Linked DNA regions of Streptomyces sp. 2114.4. The protein of the gene in region 2 interacts with the protein of the main gene of each other region in a pairwise test. Links are inferred from orthologs where the notes say so. Each region holds a gene or a part of one and is shown on either strand. Other genes may lie near its edges. The genes, in order: rpe and eno.

What was found.
Region 1: the proteins of eno (region 2) and rpe interact in binary tests that used the Escherichia coli proteins (3 or more experiments, as listed by UniProt). The link is inferred for Streptomyces sp. 2114.4 from one-to-one orthologs.

Annotation. Positions count from the first base shown.
Region 1 is NZ_FYEY01000001.1:1,266,068-1,269,328, forward strand. What follows is about bases 208-3,157. They hold rpe (ribulose-phosphate 3-epimerase), read right to left. Parts: upstream 2,050-3,157; coding sequence 1,366-2,049; downstream 208-1,365. Other genes in these bases: CFW40_RS05475 (sugar-binding transcriptional regulator), read right to left, coding at 208-1,113; CFW40_RS05485 (LysR family transcriptional regulator), read right to left, coding at 2,169-3,017. Also shown: more of CFW40_RS05475, read right to left, coding at 97-207. UniProt on the Escherichia coli protein: Catalyzes the reversible epimerization of D-ribulose 5-phosphate to D-xylulose 5-phosphate.
Region 2 is NZ_FYEY01000001.1:3,121,664-3,124,893, forward strand. The notes cover bases 50-2,968. They hold eno (phosphopyruvate hydratase), read right to left. Parts: upstream 2,193-2,968; coding sequence 906-2,192; downstream 50-905. Other genes in these bases: CFW40_RS13470 (DUF501 domain-containing protein), read right to left, coding at 50-147; CFW40_RS13475 (septum formation initiator family protein), read right to left, coding at 297-749; CFW40_RS13485 (transglycosylase family protein), read right to left, coding at 2,559-2,968. Outside these bases: more of CFW40_RS13470, read right to left, coding at 1-49; more of CFW40_RS13485, read right to left, coding at 2,969-3,230. UniProt on the Escherichia coli protein: Catalyzes the reversible conversion of 2-phosphoglycerate (2-PG) into phosphoenolpyruvate (PEP). It is essential for the degradation of carbohydrates via glycolysis.

The DNA.
Region 1 (3,261 bases), 1.9 Mb from region 2 along the record:
GTCGCGAGGCTGCCGGGACGGTCCGCACGGGCGGGGCAGCGGACCGGCGGGGCGGTCACGCGGGGCCGTCCGCCGCCGCGTCCCGCCCGGCGCGGGTCACGCTCCGTCAGGATCCGCCCGGTCCAGTGCGGGGCGCGGCCCGGGGCCGGTCTCCAGCAGCAGGTGGTCGGCCGCGGCGGTGTCCGTGACCAGGCTGGTCACCAGCCCGGAGCGGAGCACCGCGCCGATCGCGGCGGCCTTGCGCCGGCCGCCCGCGATGGCGACGACCTCCGGGATACGGCGCAGCCGGTCCGCCTCGACGGTGATGCACCGCTCGCCGAGGTCCCGGCCGATCCGCCGCCCCTCGGCGTCGAAGAGGTGCGCTGACATCTCGGCGGCCGCCCCCAGCGAGGCGTAGTGCTCCCGCTCCTGCTCCGAGAGCATGTCGTAGACGGTCGAGACGCCCGGCTCCCAGGAACCGATGGAGACACAGGCGACGGTGACCTTGTCGAAGTAGTCGAACGCGCGGGCGATCCCGGTCTGGCGGCGCAGCGCCTCGGCGGTCGCCGAGTCGGGCAGCAGCATCGGCGCATAGATCGGATGCGCCTCTCCTCCGGCGACATCGGCCGCACGGCGGACCGCCTCGACCGAACCGCGGTCGGCGGTACCGGCGTCGTACACACCGGTCAACTGCACCACGGTGCACGGCGGGAGACGGTGCAGCGCGGCCGCCATATGAATGGTCGACCGGCCCCACGCCAGCCCCAGCACATCGCCCTCGGTGACCAGCTCACCGAGGAGATCGGCCGCGACCTCGCCCAGGTTCTCCGGGTCCGCGGCGTCGTCGGGCGGCGTCTGGCCGCCGAAGGCGGGGGGAGCGTCCGCGGGCGACTCGACGACGACCGCGTGCCGCAGGCCGTAGCGGGCCCGCAGGGCGTCGGAGCGTTCGGCGTCCAGCTCGGAGGGCACCCGGATCTCGATCCGTACGAGATCACGTTCCAGGGCGGTCTCCAGCACCCGCGCGACCTTGAACCGGCTGACGCCGAACTCCTCCGCGATCTGGATCTTCGACTTGCCCTCAAGATAGAAACGGCGGGCCATGGCCGCGGCCTGCACCAGCTCGGCAGGGCCCATTCCGGACTGTGGGCGGCTGGCTACCACGAAATTCTCCCCTTTTGCGCATCTGATCGAGTCTTTGCTCATCCTTTCAGAAACCCGGCGGCAACGGGGACCATGACCGTCCCGACCCTCGTGAACGCTCGGTTGCGCCCCGTACAACGGGCGGCACGGCCCCCGCCACGGGCGGATTCCCCTGGCGTGAATCAGCCGGGCCGGGCTCTCGCTCCGGGGCCCGACCGGCACTCGCCCCCTGACCGGCACTCGCACTCAGTGCGCGCAGCCCCAGCCCGCCGCCGCGGTCGCCGTCTCGGCCTGTTCGCGCAGGTCCCTGACCGCCTTGGCCGGGTCGTCCGCGCCGTACACCGCGGAGCCCGCCACGAACACATCGGCGCCCGCGTCGGCGCACCGCTCGATGGTGGCCGCCGAGACCCCGCCGTCCACCTGGAGCCCCAGCTGCAGGCCGTGCCGGGAGATCAGTTCACGGGTGCGGCGGATCTTCGGCAGCATGATGTCCAGGAACGCCTGGCCGCCGAAGCCGGGCTCCACGGTCATGATCAGCACCATGTCGAGCTCGGGGAGCAGGTCCTCGTACGGCTCGATCGGCGTGGCAGGCTTCAGCGCCATCGACGCCCGCGCGCCCTTGGCCCGGATCTCCCGCGCCAGCCGCACCGGCGCGGCCGCCGCCTCCACGTGGAAGGTCACGGACCCGGCTCCGGCCTCGATGTACTGCGGCGCCCAGCGGTCCGGGTCCTCGATCATCAGATGCAGGTCGAGCGGGGTGTCCGTCGCCTTGCTCAGCGACTCGACCACCGGCACACCGAGGGTGAGGTTCGGGACGAAGTGGTTGTCCATGACGTCGACGTGCAGCCAGTCGGCGCCCTTGACGGCCTCGGCCTCCTCGGCGAGGCGGGCGAAGTCTGCGGACAGGATGCTGGGGTTGATCAAGGCCATGCCCCCAGTATGGCCTGCGGGCCGGGAAGGGGCGGCGGCGGGAGGGACCGGGTTTTCGGCGGGCCGGTGCGGCCTTTCTGGGACGCGGAGCGCGGCGGCGGGAGCGGCGATGAGCCCTCTCACACGCGTCCGCCGTCCTCCTCCGTCTTCGCCTCGCCGGGCTGCCGGCGCAGCGTCGCGGTGGCGATGTCCAGGAAGTCCGCTGCGGGGCCCGCGCAGCTGCCCTCCGGCATCGCCAGGCAGGTCTCGACCGGCGGGGCATCGGTGACGGGCAGGTAGACGAGATCGGGGCGGGAGTACGAGCCCGCGACGCTGACGGGAACCAGCGCGAGGCCCTGCCCGGAGGCGATGAGCTCGAACTTCTCCTCCAGTGAGGAGGTCCGCCGCGTCCTGACGTCGAGGACCGGCTCACCGTCGAGAGCGGCCGACGTGAGGCTGCGACGGCCGGCCAGCCGATGGGTCACGGGCAGGCACGCGATCTTGGTCTCGTGACCGATGGGGACGGTGTGCAGCCCCGTGTCGTCGAAGGGGCGCCGGAGGTATCCGACGTGCGCGCGGCCGTCGCGCAGCGGTGCGTCCTGCTCCCACCAGCGCAGCGGAAACACATCGATCCGGACCTTCGGGTGGCTCGCCGTGAACGTCAGGATCGCCTCCGAGACGCGCAGGCCGGGCGAGAAGGCGACGACGATCCGCTGCTCGCCCCGCCCGGCCTCGTGCACGCGACGCAGCGCCGTCTCGACCACCGTGGTGATCCTGCCCGCCTCGTCGTACAACTGACGTCCCGCGGGGGTCAGTTCGACGCTGCGCGTGGTCCGCGTGAACAGCGGGCAGCCCAACTCCTGCTCGAACGCGCGGATCTGCCGGCTGAGGACGGGCTGCGCGATGAACAACGCCTGTGCCGCCCGGCCGAATTGCCGGTGTTCGGCCACCGCGACGAAATAGCGGAGTTTCCGCAGATCTAAATCCATTCCCGAAAGGTATCAACGTGGTGGAAAGGGTATTGGACGCCCGGCGGAACCCCTCGGAGACTTGACTCATGATCGTCATCACCTCTCCGGCGGACGGCACCCACGCGGGCCCCTCCCCCACGGTATGGCGCACCTCACCGAGGTACTGAACCGTCAAGTGGGCCACGCCCGCCCGCTGTTGGACCGCTTCTCCACCACGTCCACCAGCTGCGTCAACGCGGCTTCGCAGCAGTCCTGACAGCAG
Region 2 (3,230 bases):
GGTGAGGTAGTAGAGCGTGGGGAAGGGCGTGCCGTCCTCCAGGCGCGGCGCCGTCTCGACGACGTCCGGCTGCCCGCAGGGGCAGCGGTGTGCGATGGCGCGCAGGCCGCGCGGCGGGCGGCCGAGCTGTTCCCGGAAGGCGGCGATGTCCGCGTCGGTGGGCTCGGTGGGCTCGGTCTGGGGCGGGGGGTGTCCATGTGCGCTTTCGGTGAGGTGAGTGGTGAGGTGGCGGCGGGGCGGCCGTCCGGCCCCGACACTACGGGCTGCCGCCGGGCGGCGGTACGGGCAGCCGGGGACTACCGCTTGTCGGCCGCGTCGACGGTGTCCCACAGATTCTCGTACCAGGGGCGCTGCGCCGCTCGCTGCCCCTTCGGTGCCAAACCGGTGGCGGAGCCGTCCTGGACGATATAGCCGGTCTCGCCCGGCATGAGGTAGTGCAGATGCCGGCGGGCCTGCTGGCGTACGAAGTCGGGGTCCTGCCAGCGCGCCTTCTGCTCGCGCAGCCGGTCGAGGGCGGCACCCGCGTCCTGGGCCTTACGGCGCTGGTCGGCGATGTCGGAGCGCTGGGAGACGTACTGCCTTATCGGGTACGCGAGGGCGACCACCAGGGAGCACATCACCAGCGCCAGCAGGGCGGCGCGGCCGGTGAGGCGGTTGCGGCGGGGCGGGCGGGCGCGGTAGACGCGGGCGGCGGCCTGCTCGCCGAGCGCCTTGAGTCGGGTCGCGGTCGAGAACCGGTCCGCGGGCACGTCGTCTCCCCTTCACTGACGGACGCCTGACTGCTTCAAGCAGGCACGTCCCCGGCAACGGTACGGGACCGTCGCCGGGGACGTACGGGGTGCTGGGCGGTTGCCTCGCCCGATCGGCCCTCTGCCCCGGTCGGGCGGGCAGCGGGCCCGGTGCGGTCAGCTGCCGTGGCGGAACCGCGGGAAGGCGGAGCGGCCGGCGTAGACCGCGGCGTCGTCGAGGATCTCCTCGATGCGCAGCAGCTGGTTGTACTTGGCGACGCGCTCGGAGCGGGCCGGGGCGCCGGTCTTGATCTGGCCGCAGTTGGTGGCGACGGCGAGGTCGGCGATGGTGACGTCCTCGGTCTCACCGGAGCGGTGCGACATCATGCACTTGAAGCCGTTGCGCTGGGCCAGCTCGACGGCGTCCAGGGTCTCGGTCAGCGAGCCGATCTGGTTGACCTTCACCAGCAGCGCGTTGGCGGAGCCCTCCTCGATGCCGCGGGCCAGACGCTCGGGGTTGGTGACGAACAGGTCGTCGCCGACGAGCTGGACCTTGGCGCCGAGCTTGTCGGTGATGACCTTCCAGCCGGCCCAGTCGTCCTCGAACAGCGGGTCCTCGATGGAGACGAGCGGGTAGGCCGCGACCAGCTCCTCGTAGTACTCGGTCATCTCGGCGGCCGAGCGGTCCTTGCCCTCGAACTGGTACTTGCCGTCCTTGTAGAACTCGGAGGCGGCGACGTCCAGCGCGAGCGCGATGTCCTGGCCGGGGGCGTAACCGGCCTGCTTGATGGCCTCCAGGATGAGGTCCAGGGCCTCGCGGTTGGAGCCCAGGTTCGGGGCGAAGCCGCCCTCGTCGCCGAGGCCGGTGGACAGCCCGCGCTCCTTCAGGACCTTCTTGAGGGTGTGGTAGACCTCGGCGCCCCAGCGCAGCGCCTCGGAGAACGACTCCGCGCCGATCGGGGCGATCATGAACTCCTGGATGTCCACGTTGGAGTCGGCGTGCGAGCCGCCGTTCAGGATGTTCATCATCGGGACGGGCAGGACGTGCGCGTTCGGGCCGCCGAGGTAGCGGAACAGCGGGAGGTCGCTGGCCTCGGAGGCGGCGTGCGCGACGGCGAGGGAGACGCCGAGGATGGCGTTGGCGCCGAGCGAGCCCTTGTTGTCGGTGGCGTCCAGGTCGAACATGGCCTGGTCGATCAGCCGCTGCTCGGTGGCGTCGTAGCCGACGAGCTCCGGGCCGATCTGCTCGATGACGGCCAGGACGGCCTTCTCCACACCCTTGCCCAGGTAGCGGTTCGGGTCGCCGTCACGAAGCTCGATGGCCTCGAAGGCGCCGGTGGAGGCGCCGGACGGCACGGCGGCACGGCCGGTGCTGCCGTCGTCGAGGCCGACCTCGACCTCGACCGTGGGATTACCTCGCGAGTCGAGAATTTCGCGGGCTACGACGACGTCGATCGACGGCACGTTGTCTCCTTCGTGGGTGTCTGGCGTTCTGCGCATGAGCCTAACGGCCCGGGGTGCGTCCGCCCGCCCTTGGCCCGCTCCGTGGGACGGAACGGCCCGGAATACTCCCCAAAGGCCCAGTTCGCGGGACATGTGAGGGCATTGTTCGCTGAATGGGAAAAAACCTTGATCGTCGCCGGTCACCGGCGTGCGGCCGCCTCGGCTGCGGCGGCCCGGTCACGGCGCCGGACGAGAGAAGCCCCGCCGCGACGCGCTGGGGAAGGGCGCGCCGGGCGGGGCGGTCTCACACAGGAAGCGGTCTCACGGAGGTCTCACACGGGAAGGGGGCTCGCCGCTCGGGCCCGCCTGATCCCGGTGAGCGGAGACTCAGACGTTGAGCTTCTGACCCGGGAAGATCAGGTTCGGGTTGCCGCCGATGACCGACTTGTTGGCCTTGTAGACGGACTTCCAGTCGGTGCCGTGCGCCTTGGCGATCTTGGCGAGGGTGTCGCCCGCCTTGACGGTGTAGTTGCCGTGGCCCATGGACTTGCGCTCGGTCGAGCGCGAGGCGTGCTGCTCGGGGGCGGCCGGGGCCTTCTTCGTCTCGGCCTTGGCGGAGCCCTGGTCCTGCTGGGGAGCGGACTTGGTCTGCGCGGAGCCGGAGGTGTCGACGTCGGCCGCGGGGCCGCCGGAGGTCAGGTTGCCGGCGCCGGCGCAGGACCAGGCGCCCGGACCCTGGATGGCCAGAAGCTTCTCGGCGGCGGCGATCTGCTGGGACTTGCTGGCCAGGTCGGCGCGCGCGGCGTACTTGGTGCCACCGGCAGCGGCCCAGCTGGAGTTGGAGAACTGCAGGCCACCGTAGTAGCCGTTACCGGTGTTGATCGACCAGTTGCCGCCGGACTCGCACTGGGCGACCTTGTCCCAGGTGGAGACGGAGGCGGCGGAGGCGGAGGTGGCACCCATCAGCGGGACGGCCACGGCAGCACCGGCGATGCCGGCGAGGGTGGCGACGCGGACGGCCTTGGAGGGACGACGGTGCTTGCCCTTGATGATCAGCAT